DNA from 4 places in the Actinoplanes sp. NPDC051537 genome. Region 1 is predicted to be linked to each of the others. Evidence: riboswitches for the same ligand, from Rfam matches in the RefSeq annotation. Region 1 holds a riboswitch; each other region holds the start of a gene.
What was found. A riboswitch is a leader RNA that binds a small molecule or an ion and turns the genes downstream of it on or off. The one in region 1 is predicted to bind cyclic di-AMP.
Positions count from the first base shown of each region.

Region 2: another riboswitch for cyclic di-AMP. It lies ahead of ACZ6TB_RS32480 (C40 family peptidase); the one in region 1 lies ahead of ACZ6TB_RS34970 (coiled-coil domain-containing protein).
Region 3: another riboswitch for cyclic di-AMP. It lies ahead of ACZ6TB_RS42075 (transglycosylase family protein); the one in region 1 lies ahead of ACZ6TB_RS34970 (coiled-coil domain-containing protein).
Region 4: another riboswitch for cyclic di-AMP. It lies ahead of ACZ6TB_RS20430 (C40 family peptidase); the one in region 1 lies ahead of ACZ6TB_RS34970 (coiled-coil domain-containing protein).

Region 1 covers NZ_JBVJIU010000016.1:215,461-218,657, reverse strand. The annotation lists gene ACZ6TB_RS34980 (ABC transporter ATP-binding protein) at 1-286, shown strand, start outside; gene ACZ6TB_RS34975 (coiled-coil domain-containing protein) at 309-1,313, opposite strand; cyclic di-AMP (ydaO/yuaA leader) riboswitch at 1,317-1,452, opposite strand; cyclic di-AMP (ydaO/yuaA leader) riboswitch at 1,662-1,798, shown strand; gene ACZ6TB_RS34970 (coiled-coil domain-containing protein) at 1,808-2,851, shown strand; gene ACZ6TB_RS34965 (glycoside hydrolase family 65 protein) at 2,918-3,197, opposite strand, start outside.
Region 2 covers NZ_JBVJIU010000014.1:294,058-297,254, reverse strand. The annotation lists gene ACZ6TB_RS32485 (M1 family metallopeptidase) at 1-805, shown strand, start outside; gene ACZ6TB_RS32480 (C40 family peptidase) at 896-1,891, opposite strand; cyclic di-AMP (ydaO/yuaA leader) riboswitch at 1,906-2,043, opposite strand; gene ACZ6TB_RS32475 (M56 family metallopeptidase) at 2,166-3,068, opposite strand; gene ACZ6TB_RS32470 (BlaI/MecI/CopY family transcriptional regulator) at 3,115-3,197, opposite strand, start outside.
Region 3 covers NZ_JBVJIU010000024.1:19,413-22,609, forward strand. The annotation lists gene ACZ6TB_RS42070 (saccharopine dehydrogenase family protein) at 1-1,055, opposite strand, end outside; cyclic di-AMP (ydaO/yuaA leader) riboswitch at 1,282-1,440, shown strand; gene ACZ6TB_RS42075 (transglycosylase family protein) at 1,442-2,134, shown strand; gene ACZ6TB_RS42080 (YybH family protein) at 2,223-2,567, opposite strand; gene ACZ6TB_RS42085 (LysR family transcriptional regulator) at 2,659-3,197, shown strand, end outside.
Region 4 covers NZ_JBVJIU010000008.1:31,994-35,190, reverse strand. The annotation lists gene ACZ6TB_RS20435 (sigma-70 family RNA polymerase sigma factor) at 1-85, shown strand, start outside; gene ACZ6TB_RS20430 (C40 family peptidase) at 153-1,124, opposite strand; cyclic di-AMP (ydaO/yuaA leader) riboswitch at 1,139-1,289, opposite strand; gene ACZ6TB_RS20425 (DUF3817 domain-containing protein) at 1,456-1,773, opposite strand; gene ACZ6TB_RS20420 (hypothetical protein) at 1,784-2,191, opposite strand; gene ACZ6TB_RS20415 (DUF6158 family protein) at 2,219-2,494, shown strand; gene ACZ6TB_RS20410 (hypothetical protein) at 2,752-2,922, shown strand; gene ACZ6TB_RS20405 (ANTAR domain-containing protein) at 3,154-3,197, shown strand, end outside.

The sequences.
Region 1 (3,197 bases):
CGGCATGGGCGCCCGGCTGCGCTTCGCGATCGCCGCGGCCAAGAAGCACGACGTACTGCTCATCGACGAGGCGCTGGCCACCGGCGACGCGAAGTTCCGCAAGCGCAGCGAGCAGCGGGTTCGCGATCTGCGGGCCGAGGCCGGCACGGTCTTCCTGGTCAGCCACAGCGAGCAGTCGATCCGGGACACCTGCGAGCGCAGCATCTGGCTCGAGAGCGGCGTGATCAAGGCCGACGGCCCGACCGACGACGTGATGAAGGAGTACGAGGCCTTCGTGAAGAAGTAAGGCCCCGTACTCCCATAAATCCCTAAATCACCGACAGGTGTACGTGGTTCGTGTGATCGCTGGACGGATCGCCGTTGCCACCGCTGTACGCCTTCCAGCCGCTCGACGGTAGCCAGATCCGCCGGAACCAGATGACGTAGAGCACACCCAGCTTGCTGGAATTGTTGATGAAGTAGTTGGCCAGGTTGTTCCCGTACGTCTTGCTGGCGCCGGTCGCCACTCCGCCGAACCCGCCCTTGTCGGCCGCGAAGTCGCAGGCCCGGCCCTTGGGATGCTCGCCGCTGTTCTGCTCGCGCCAGCAGTGCACGTAGTGCGTGAACCCATCGGCCTGGGCCTGCCGCATCGCGAAGAGCAGGCGCTGGGTGATGCGGCCACCGCTGGTCGGGTCGTCCACCATGCCGCTGCCGCCCGAGAACGAGGACGCCGACTTGCTGCTGCCGCCGTCGCTGGGCTGCGGGTCGTCCTGCCCGGCGTTGGCCGCCTTCAGCGCGCTCTCGGCCTGAACCTTGCGCTTGGCCATCACGTTGACCTGCTTCTGCTGGTCACGAATGGTGGCGTCGATCGCCAGCTTGGCCTTGGCCTGCTCGTCACGGTTGGCCCGCAGGTCGGAGAGCGCCGCTTGCTGCTTGACCGCCACCGTCTCGAGCGTCTCGGCCCGGTCCAGGAAGCCGGCGCCCGAGCTGGCGGTGAGCAGCGCGCTCATCGGCCCGAGGCGACCGGACTTGTAGGCCTCCGTGACGATCTGGTCGACCGTCGCCTGAAGGGGAGCGACCTCGACGTCCAGCTGCTTGATCCGGGCGGTGAGCTGGGCCTGCTGGGTTTTCGAGGCGGCGAGCGCGTCCCGGGCCACGAGGTAGCCCTTGGAGGCCGCCTCGAGCTGCTGGATCAGCGTCTTGGAGCCGCCCTCGCCGTCGTCTCCGCTGTCGCCCGGCGCCGCGGCGGCCGGGGCCGCGAACGCGAGCCCGGCGACGGCCATCAGCAGGGCGAGCGTTGCCGCTAATCGGCGGCGGACAGTTTTGTGCCGCACACTCTTTCCTTCCGTCGGCCGCCGACCGAGTTAGCTGACGGGTTCGGGACGGAAGTTCCCTACCGCTCGCGCGGATTCACCCCAGGAGGAAACGTTTGGTTCCCCGGCTCGCCTCGCGGCGATTAGGCGGCGATCCCCGGCCGGGGATCGGGAACGACGATACCCAGAAGATCGATTGATCGACAGTTCTCGTACCGTATGCGATTGATTGATGACCATGGGTCACGTCATGACGGAAAGTGTTTGCCCGCTCACTGCATTCATCGATTATTGGACCCTGATGCGTTCCCGACTCTCGGGTAAACTCACCGACGGCTCTGCCGCCGAAGGCGCCGCCCCCGAGGCGCCGGCAGACCACCGCCTAATCGCCGCGAGGCGAGCCGGGGAACCAAACGTTCCTCAATGGGGTGAATCCGCGAGAGCGGTAGGGATCGCTTCCGTCCCGAACCCGTCAGCTAACCCGGTCGGCGGTTAACCGGAAGGAACCTGGCTGGATGACCGTACGAACCCGCCGGTGGCTCACGCTTGCCCTGGCGCCGCTCGTGGCTGTCTCGTTCCTGGCGGCGGCTCCGGCCGCCCCCGCGAGCGCCGACCCCGACACCTCCTCAGGGACGTCGGCGACTCCCGACGAGGGCGATGACGACATCGAGGCGAACGCGACGCTCAACGACGTGCTCGAGTCCTCGAACCGCAAGTACGTGCAGGCGAAGGCCGCGGTGACGAAGTCGACAGCGGCCCAGAAGCTGCTGGCCGTCCAGATCAACCTGGCCGAGGCCAAGCGCAACACGCTGATCCCCGAGGTCAACGCGATCGCCTCGCAGCAGTACCAGACCGGCCACCTCGGCGCCGCGAGCTTCCTGCTCGGCAGCCAGGGGTCGAGCGACTTCCTGAAGAAGGCGGTCTCCCTCGAGGAGATCAATACGCTGCACGACCGGAAGCTGCACGAGCTCAACGCGGCGATCGACGAGGTCAACAGCAAGAAGGCCGCGCTCGACGCCGAGGTGAAGGCGCAGAAGACGAGCCTGCTCGTGATGCAGAAGCAGAAGGACTCGGCCGAGAAGGCGCTGACGCTGGTCGGCGGGACGAGCCTCACCGGCGGCTTCGTCGACGCGGTGTCGAAGACCGCGGCGCCCGCCCCGCGTAACGCCGATGGCGGTTTCTCCCCGGAGAAATGCACCGTCAACGATCCCACCACCGACGGTTGCATCACCGCGCGTACATTGCACCTCTACCAAGAGGTGAAGAAGGCGGGCTTCAATCGCTTCGTCGGCTGTCACCGCAACGGCGGGCCGTTCGAGCATCCGAAGGGCCGGGCCTGCGACTGGTCCCTGCAGAAGAGCGGTTTCTCGAACGCGCACAACGCCGACATGAAGAATTACGGCAACAACCTGATGGCGTTCCTCGTGCGCAACGCCGACCGGTTGGGCATCTACTACGTCATCTGGTATCAGCAGATCTGGTTCCCGGCGACCGGCAAGTGGCACGCCTATCACGGTGTGAGCGCCCACAAGGACCACGTGCACGTATCCCTGCTGTAAGAGCCGAAAAGCGCCGAAACGACGAGGCCCTCCGCGACTTATCGCGGAGGGCCTCGTCGTTTTCGGTCAGTCCTGCGGAGCCCGGCGCACCGGGGCCCGGCCCGCCGGCTGGGTCGGCGGCGGCCCCACCGGTCCGGCCGGCGGAATCGGCACGCTCACCGGCTTCACCTGGGTCACCTCGACCTCCTTGCCGTGGTGCATCAGCACGAGCCGGGCCGAGCCGCCGCCGTTGCGCAGCGAGTAGGTCACCTCGTCGGCCGACACGTTCACCCGCAGCCGGAGCCCGCGCCACAGCAGCGAGAACTCCAGGTTGCTGATCCGGCTGGGCAGGCGGGGCGCGAACGAC
Region 2 (3,197 bases), on a different contig from region 1:
CTCCGACTACACCGTCGCCCTCGATCACCCGAGCACGATCGCGGCGCCGGCCACGGGCACCTCCGTCGACCGGGCGGGGAGCTCCGGACGTACGGTCACCACCGCCGTGGGAAAGCAGGTGCGCGAGTTCGCCTGGGCCGCCGGGCCGTTCCGCAAGATCTCCGGAACGACGGCGGGTGGCGTCGCCGTCAACGTGTACTCGGTGAGCTCGATCAGCACCTCGAGCGCCAACTCGATGCTGAGCACCGCCAGGGCCGCCCTCGACGCGCACTCGGCCCGCTTCGGCGCCTACCCCTACGGCGAGGCCGACGTGGTGCTCGACAACGGCTACTGGTTCGGCGGCATGGAGTACCCGGGCTTCGTGCTCGACGTGATCAGCTCGACCGCCCTCGCGCACGAGCTCGCCCACCAGTGGTTCTACGGGATCGTGGGCGACGACGAGTACACGACGCCCTGGCTGGACGAGGGCTTCACCGACTACGCCACCGACCTCTACCGCGGCCTGACCGGCTCGGGCTGCGGCATCACCTGGCAGTCATCGGCCGAGAAGCTGACGAACTCGATGGCGTACTGGGACGCGCACTCCAGCCGCTACAGCACCGTGGTCTACGGCTACGGCAAGTGCACGCTGCACGACCTGCGCCGCCTGATCGGCACGACGGCGATGACCAACCTGCTCAAGTCGTACGCGGCGTCGCACTGGTACGGCGTCTCGACGGTGGCCGACTTCAAGGCCGCCGCGCAGGCCGCCGCCGGCTCGACCAGCCTCACCTCGTTCTGGGCCGCGCACCGGGTCGAGGGCTGAGAGGTCGGGGGCTGAGAGGTCGAGGGCTGGGACACAGCGAGGGCCGCCATCCCTGGCGGCCCTCGCTGCACGAAGCACGTACCGAGAAACTCAGCCCGGACGCCGGAAGCCGGCGATCGGTCCCACCTTGTCGAGCACCGCCATGCGCACATGGTCGCCCGTGTGCGGGGCGTGCACCACCTTGCCGCCACCGATGTAGATGGCGACGTGATGGAGACTGCCCGGATAGAAGAAGACCAGGTCGCCCGGTTGCAGCTCGTCCCGCGACACCGCCCTGCCCTCGTTCCACTGGTCTTTCGTGTAGTGGTCGAGGAAGACGCCGACGCTGGCCCACGCCGCCTTCGTCAGACCCGAGCAGTCGTAGCTGTTCGGGCCCTCGGAGCCGAAGACGTAGGGCTTGCCGACGAGGTCGCAGGCTCGCTGCGCCGCGCGGCCACCCTTGTCCTGGCTGTAGGTGACGGGACAGGCCCCGGTCTTGAACGGGCCGTCGGACTCGCCGGCCGCGCCGTACGCCGCGAGCCGCAGCTTCTGGAGCGAGTCGATCTTCTTCTGGATCGCGGCCTTCTGCTGCGCGAGCTGGCTGTCGCGCGCCGCGATCGACTTGGTCAGCACGTCGAGATCGGACTTCATGCCGGCGTACTTGTCACGCAGTTTCGCGACGCCGGCGATCTCGTCCTGCTGGTGACGGGCAAGCTGATCGAGGTACGTCAGCTTGTCGGTCAGCCCGGTGGGCGACCCGCTCACGATCATGGCGTTGAACGCGTTGGGCGAACCCTGCATGTACGCGTCGACGGCCATCCCCCGCACCTGAGACAGGGCAACATCCACCTGGATCTGGAGCGGGGTGAGCTGGGTGGTGAGCTTCTTCAGCTGAGTCTGGTTCTTGAGCAGCTTGCCGTGCACGTCGTTGTACTGCTCAATGACCGGCTCGAGCTCGTTCCACTGCTTGTCGATCTGGGCCTCGACGCTGGCCGGCGAGGGAGTCGCTTGCGCCACGGACGGTCCGGTGAAGACGATCCCGACCGCGGCGAGCGCGCAGGCGAGACTGCGCAGAACTGCGGCGCGGCGCGCCCCAATCCGTTTCACGTAGGTGCGTTATCCCTTCTTCCATCAAGCCGCCGACCGGGTTAGCTGACGGGTTCGGGCGGGAAGCGCGCCCGGCCGCAGGGGATCGCGGCTTCACCCCGACTACTCGGGTCCCCGGTTCGTCGCCATGGACGATTAGGCGGTGGTCCGTCAGATCGTCCGGATGGACGATGGGGGGCTGCCGAACCGGGGACCACCGTACTCCCGATCAAGTCGTTAACTGAAGCTGCCACGGCCAGGAAACTGCTTGCACCGTGCAGGCTACTCAGCGTGACTAGAACGGCCACGCCTCCAGGGCCTGGTCGAGCCAGGGCAGGACCAGGATCACTGTGGGTAGTACGAGCAGGGCCAGGGCGCCGGCCGCGACGGTCACGGTGAGGGCCGCGGACGACCGTGGCGGCGCCGCCAGACGGTCGAGACGGCGCGCCTGGTCGCCCTTCGCGGGACCGACATCCTCCGTCAGAGGGACGGCGTCGGTCAGGCGTTCCAGGGCGCCGCGGAGCGGCGCGGACCCGGTGCGGCGGCGTGCGGCATCGTCGGCCACCATCTCCAGCAGCAGATGTACGGCGTCCAGCGGCGCCCGGCTGCGCAACGGCGCCGGGACGGCGCGATAGAAGGCCGTGAACGACTCCATCACCACCTCGTGGCGGTGGCGCAGATGGGTCTGCTCGTGGGCGAGGACGGCCTCGACCTGAGGACGGTCGAGCAGCCGGAGCGCACCGTCGCTGAGCACCACGCGCGCCTCCCGGCCGGGCACGCAGTAGGCGAGCGGCAGGTTGCCCTGGAGCACGCGGACGTTGTCGTCGTCGAGCTCCTCGCGCTGCTCGGCGCGGTCGAGCAGGTCGACGAGCAGGCGGTGCCGGGCGCGGCGCTCGCGGGAGCGCTTGGTGACGCCGTAGAGCGACCAGAGCAGCCGCAGCACGATGGTCGCGGCCACGGCGAGGGCGCCGACCAGGGCGGCGGCGGTGACCGGCTTGCCGGCGCCGGCCGCGCGGGCCAGCTCTTCCGGGGCAGCGAGCACGACGCCGAGCGCGGAGAGCACGGCGGCCAGGGTGATCGCCTGCCACAGCAGCACCGCCGCGGCCGGCGCGCGGTCGGGCCAGCGGGCGTGGGCGAGGATGCCCGGAACGGCGAGCGACAGGGCCAGCCCGAGCGCGCCGAGCAGGAGCGCGGTCACCCGTCCCACCGCCCCGCCCGCCACCCACGAGCGGATCGGCGAGCCATCATTTCCGCTTGGTCACGGCCTCGAGCGCCGCCTTGAGGGCCTCGGGGGGCAGCCGGCCGACGAAGTAGGCGAGCGCCGCGT
Region 3 (3,197 bases), on a different contig from region 1:
TTGGCGCGTACGCGTGCGGTGTAGCGGTCGCCTTTGGTCGTCGTCGCGAAGATGTCCATCGTGAAATGCCCCGATTCGCGGGCCCGCTCGTTCGGCCCCTCCCCCGGCTTGGGCAGGACCCGGTCGAGCACATAGCGGGTAGGCGGCAGCGAAAGGCCGGCCATCAGCGCACCGAGTCCGAGCCGGGTGCCGTGCGCGATCACCGGCGAGAGCGGCGACGTGCCCACGCTCATCGCCTCGCGGTAGCGGAAGCTCCGGCCGTACTGCCAGTTACGCAGCGCGTTGCTGCGCCGCACCACCCGGGTGTTGTACGACGCCATGACGAACGGCGCCAGCATGCCCCGCAGCCGCGGATGCACGGTGGAGGCGTCGACCACCGCGGTGTCGTCCTGCCGGCCGAGGTCGGGCTCGTTCGCGCGGTCCGGGCTGAGCGAGTACGGGCTGGCCGCGATCTTCCGCAGCTTCCGGTCCGCCTTGACCATGTCGAGCTGGTGCCGCATCGAGTCGATCGTGCCGCCGCTGAAGCCGCCCTTCATGCTCGTGACGACCAGTGTGGTGTCGGCCAGTTCGCCGGCGTCGTCGGCCTTCACCTGTTGGTCGAGCACGTGCACGCCGATGTCCGACGGGATCGAGTCGAACCCGCACGAGTGCACGATCCGGGCGCCGGTAGTGCGGGCGAGCTCGTGGTTCTCGTCGATGCTGTCCCGGGCGAACAGCACCTCGCCCGTGAGATCGACGTAGTCGGTGCCGGCCGCGGCGCAGGCGCGCACGAGCGCTTTGCCGTATTTCGCATATGGCCCCACCGTGGTGATCACGACTTTGGCGGCGCCGGCGACCTTCTCGAGGGCCGACACGTCCGCGGCATCGGCGACCAGGATCGGCCAGTCAACGCCCAGACGGCCCTTGACCTCGGCCAACCTGCTCTCCGACCGGCCCGCGAGGGCCACCCGTGTGCCTTCCGGGGCGTGCTCGGCCAGATACTTCGCCACCAGCACCCCGACGAAGCCGGAAGCACCGTAGACGACGATGTCGTGATCGCGGACCCGCTCGCTCATGGTCGCCGATTCTCCATCACGTTCCGCCCCCCGTCGCGGCAAGTTACCGATCGGTAATCAGAGATGCATAGCTATCGGTCATTCTCGGCATAAAGAAAGATCAAATAGGTCAATCGGTGAGAAGAACGTCACCTTTCCCGCGTCGAGCTTGGCCTATGCCGCGATTCCGTGGTTACGGTCAGCCGGTCCCGCAATGGCGGGCACCGCGGGTGGACCGCCGAGTCCCTGCCACCGCCCGCCGGAAATCGAACTCGTGGCAGGGAGCGGGGGACCCAAGTTCCTCGGCGCGCGATATGCGCGCCTCGGGGTGAAGCCGCCGAACGAGCGGCCGGGCACCTCAGCCCGAACCCGACAGCTGACCTCGTAGGCGTGGAGGTTTCTCTGTCATGGCACAGATCCGCAAGCATGCCCGCAATCCGCGGGTGCGCAAGCACGCCCGTCTCGCGCTCGGCCTCACGGCCGCCGGCGTGGCGGGCACGGCCGCTCTGCTCGGACCGGCTTCCCCTGCCCAGGCGTCCAGTGTGAACTGGGACGCGGTCGCCCAGTGCGAGTCGGGCGGGAACTGGAGCATCAACACGGGCAACGGCTTCTACGGCGGGCTGCAGTTCACCCGCGGTACGTGGAAGGCCTACGGCGGCACGAAGTACGCGAGCACCGCCAACAAGGCCAGCCGCTCGGAGCAGATCCGGATCGCCGAGAAGGTGCTGGACGGCCAGGGCATCGGCGCCTGGCCGATGTGCGGCAAGAAGGCCGGCTCGACGAAGCACTACACGGCCAAGCACGCCAGCGGCTCCTCGTCGAAGCCGTCGGCCAAGAAGCACACCTCGAAGCACTCGACGACCTCGAAGTCGTCCACTCACAAGACGACTAAGAAGTCGTCGAAGCCGTCGCACGTGGTGACCCGGGCGACGACCGCGAAGGCCACCGGCAAGACGTACGTCGTCCGCTCCGGCGACACGCTGTCGGCCATCGCCACCAAGAACCACATCAAGGGCGGCTGGCACACCCTCTACCAGCTGAACCACGGCACCATCACCAACCCGAACCTGATCTTCCCCGGTCAGCACATCGCTCTCTGATCCACCGCTCGCGACCCGGTCGCCTTCCCCCCGCGGTGGCCGGGTCGCATCCCCACGGTGTTCGATCGCACGGCATTTTGGCCGCGTGTCAGCTTGTCGGCGTGACGAACTCGGGCTGGTCGAGCACGCGTAGCCAACTGCCATCCGACTGGCGGCGCACCACCTGAGCACGCGCTCCGGCGCCGTCCTTGGGCGGCGTCGACGTCAGCGCCAGATCACCACTGATCAAAGTGGGCAGCGGCTGCTCCGGCTGGAACTCCGGCATCTTCGGCAGCACGTCCTCCCAGAACTTCTGGATCGCGGCCCGGCCCACCGTCTGCTGACCGGGCGGATAGGCCATGACCGCGTCTTTCTCGTACAGCAGCGCCAGGCCTTCGGCGTCCTTGGCGTTGGCCCGCTCCACGAACAGACGGGTCAGTTCTTCCGGCTTCATTGCCTTTGCGCGTTCGGTCATGCGCCCACTCTTCGCCGGCCCCGAGCAGAAGTCCAACGCATAGTTCTTGTGGTAACTAGAATCCACAGTTATGGAACTTCGTCAGCTCGAGTACTTCGTCGCCGTGGCCGAGGAGGCCAACTTCACCCGGGCCGCCGAGCGCGTACGGATCAGTCAGTCCGGGGTGAGCGCCCAGATCAAGGCCCTGGAGAACGAACTGGGGTCACCGCTGTTCGACCGGTCGGGGCGGGTCGCGCGGCTGACCCAGGCCGGAAAGGCCGCCCTTCCGTTCGCTCAGGCGGCGCTCACCGAAGCGGAGTCCATGCGCGAAGTGATCGACGCGGTGAACGGGCTGGTCCGGGGCCATCTGACGGTCGGGATGGTTCGGGGCTGCGAGATCAAGCCGCTGTTCGCCGCCATGGCCTCCTTCCACCGCCAGCACCCGTCGATCGAGCTCGAGCTGATCGAGGATGACTCGAGATCGCTCATCAACGGGGTGCTCTCCAGCATGTTCGACATCGCGCTCGTCGGCGTCGCCGGCGAGCTACCGTCGCAGCTGGCCAGCCACGTGATCGCCCGGGAAGGCCTGGTAGCCCTGGTTCCGCCCGGTCATCCACAGGCCGGAAAGAA
Region 4 (3,197 bases), on a different contig from region 1:
CCGGGAGCGCATCCGTCAGCTCGAGATCCAGGCGCTCGGCCGGCTGCGTGAGCTGGCTCGGGCCGAGGGCCTCCAGGCCGCCTGACCCCCCCGACGAGACGCGAAAGGCCGGTACCCCCTCGGGTACCGGCCTTCTTGATGTCCGCGTTCGGTTACTTCACCCGGCCGTAGCCGTACGGGGTCATGATGTTGATCGTCCGCTTCTTGATCGGCTCGCCCTCGCGGGACGCGTCGATGATCATGCCGCCGCCGACGTACAGGCCGACGTGGCCGAGGCTGCGATAGAACACCAGGTCGCCCGGTTGCAGCTGGGACTTGGTGATGCGGGCCGTGGCGCTGTACTGCGCGGCCGCGTTGTGCGGCAGCGACTTACCGGCCTTGGCCCAGGCGGCCATGGTCAGGCCCGAGCAGTCGAAGGTGTTGGGCCCGGAGTCGCCGTACCCGTAGTACGCCGGCTTGTTCGCCTGCACGTACGCGAAGTCGACCGCGATGCCCGCCGAGCCGGAGATGTTCGGCGCCTTGCCCGCGGCGCCCGAGACGCCGGTCTCGGTCGCGCTGCCGAACGCCTGCTCTCGCATGGCGCGCAGCTTCTTGATGTTGCTCTCGATCGTCTTCTTGCGCGTCGCCATCGCCTTGAGCTGCGCCTGCTGCTTGGCCTGCGTCGTCTTCAGCGCGGCCTGCCGCTCGGCGAAGGTCTGCGTGGTCTGCGCGTAGTCGTCGATGTCGCGCTGGTTCGACCGGCTGATCATGTCGAGGTAGCTCATCCGGTCGATCAGGCTGCTCTGGTCGCCGCCGAGCAGCGCGGTCATCGGACCGACCCGGCCCTGCATGTACGCGGTGGAGGCGACCGACTGGACCTGGGCCTCGGCGACCACCATCTTCGCCTTGGCCGGAGCGATCGACGCGGCCAGCTTCTTCTGGTCGTCGCCGGTCTTCTTCAGGTCGATGTTGAGCTTGTTGTACGACTCGGTGATGTCCTCGAGTTGGTTCGAGGCGGTCTCGATCTGCTTCTTGAGCTCGCTCTCGGACGGCGCCGCGTGTGCCGAGGTCGCCAGGGACCCGGTCAGCGCGATCGCCATGGCCGCGACCGCGAGAGACCGCAGGCTGGTGCGGGGGGTTGGCACCGGTTGCTAGACCTTTCTTCCGCTTGTGCCACCTACCGGGTTAGCTGACGGATTCGGGCGGAAGAAGGCCCTACCGCTGGAACAGCGGATTCACCCCAGGAACGCGGTTCCCCGGTTCGGCCGAGACGTGGGGGGCACGTCGCGCCGATTCGGCGGCGTTGGCCGGCGCCACCCGAGGGAAGTGGCTGCGGACCGAACCAACCGCATTAACTTATCGATGCGCGAAACAAAATCAAGGTCTCTGCGCGGGATTTAAGGTAAACGCCAGATATGCACCAATGATCCCGATAACGCATTGTCATTCGGCGAAGACTCGGCGTTATTCCGGCCGTCAAACGGGACTTTTCGCCAGCTCCGCGGGAACCCACGCGTTGGTGACCTTACGCTCGGCCCAGAACGAGAGGAAGGGGATCGTTCCGGCGGCCATGACGAGGAGCATCCGCAGGAACGGCCAGCCCGCCCGGCGCGCCAGATCGAACGTCAGCACCAGGTAGACCATGAAGAGGAAGCCGTGGGCCGGGCCGACGATCGCGACGACCGTGTCGTTGTCACCGAGATACTTCAGCGGCATGCCGACCAGCACGAGCGTGAGCAGGCAGACGCCGACGATCCACGCGATGATCCGGTAACGGATGAGGGCTCCCTGCACGATCCACTTCCTATTTCTTCGGCGAGTTTCCGGGGTAGTCCGTCGCCCGGGCGCCCGGGTGGGCCGCCAGCCAGGCGAGGTAGTCGTTGTACGCCTCCAGCTCCGGGTCGTCCTCGGCGGGTGGCGCCGCGACGGCGACCCGGACCGGCCGGCCGGCGGTGACCGGCGAGCCCGGGGGCCGCACCGGTGCATCCTCCTCGGGTGGCCGCGCCGGGCGCCGGGCGAGCTGCACCTCGCGCACCCAGAGGAAGGCGAAGAAGGCCGCGAAGACCGGCCACTCGAAGGTGTAGCCCCAGCTGAGCGTGTTGCCACCGCTGGCCCGGCTGAACTGCCACCAGCCCAGCCCGAGGCAGCCCACCACGGCGGCGAGCGCGAGGACGTGCCGGGCGATCCACGCCGGCGTCCACAGCCCCTTCATGCCCACGAGCGTACCGGCGGGTGTTTGATCGCCGTCCGCACGGGCAACGCTCCCTTACCGGCCCGACCAGCGGAGGTAGCGATGCTCGACAACGAGATCGGCGTGGACCCCGCCACGCTCGCGGACGACGACCTGTTCCGGGAGCTGACCAGTCTCTACCGCGCGCGCCTGGAGACGCTGCGGCACGGCCCCGACGCGGCCCTGGACAACCACTTCCGGCGCACGGCCGACCTGGAGACCGAGTACATGGCTCGCCACCCCGGCCGCGAGGTGGACCCGTCCCGCCTGACCCAGGCCTTCTGACCGCGACCGGAAGTGACTCAGGTCACAATCGCTCACGGAATCGGGCCGGGCGACCGACGGTTGAGAATAGATGTCGGTGTGTCCAGTGTCCCCGGGCCTCACCACTAATGCCTTCACGGAATACCGTTCGGCTGGAGCCGTGTCGTGCCACTCGCCGAGAGGCGACATGCACACCGACATCTCTTGCGCGGCCCCCGGGTTCTCCCGGGGGCCGCGCGGTGTTTCACGGCCCTTCGGGGCGGGGTACTTCGTCGATCATGACTGAGGACCGCATCGAGCAACGCGCCGCCGAACTGCTCCCCGAAGAGCGCGCGGCCGGCAGCGCCGACCCGCAGGCGCAGGCTGAGGCGATCCTCGCGGAGTCCGACGAGCGCGAGGACGACCCGGAGCCGCGGGAGAACCGGACCTCGGACGACACCACCCGGTAGGGGCATCGAACTTCCGTGTCTGTCGATGGTCATGGCATAGTGCCGGGCGTGTCTGCCCTGAATCGCCGGATTTCTGCCCCCAAACGTGGGCCCGCGCGCGTGCTGAGTCGTCTCACGCGTGCGCGTCGGCCGCGTCCGGCGGCTCTCAGCGACTCGGCTCCGCCGACTGATAGTCCAGGCTTGGGTAGCGACATGGCTCCGCCGACTGATAGTCCAGGCTTGGGTAGCGAAATGGTCGAACTGGCGGGACTGCTGCACGAGGTGTCGGTGCGCCT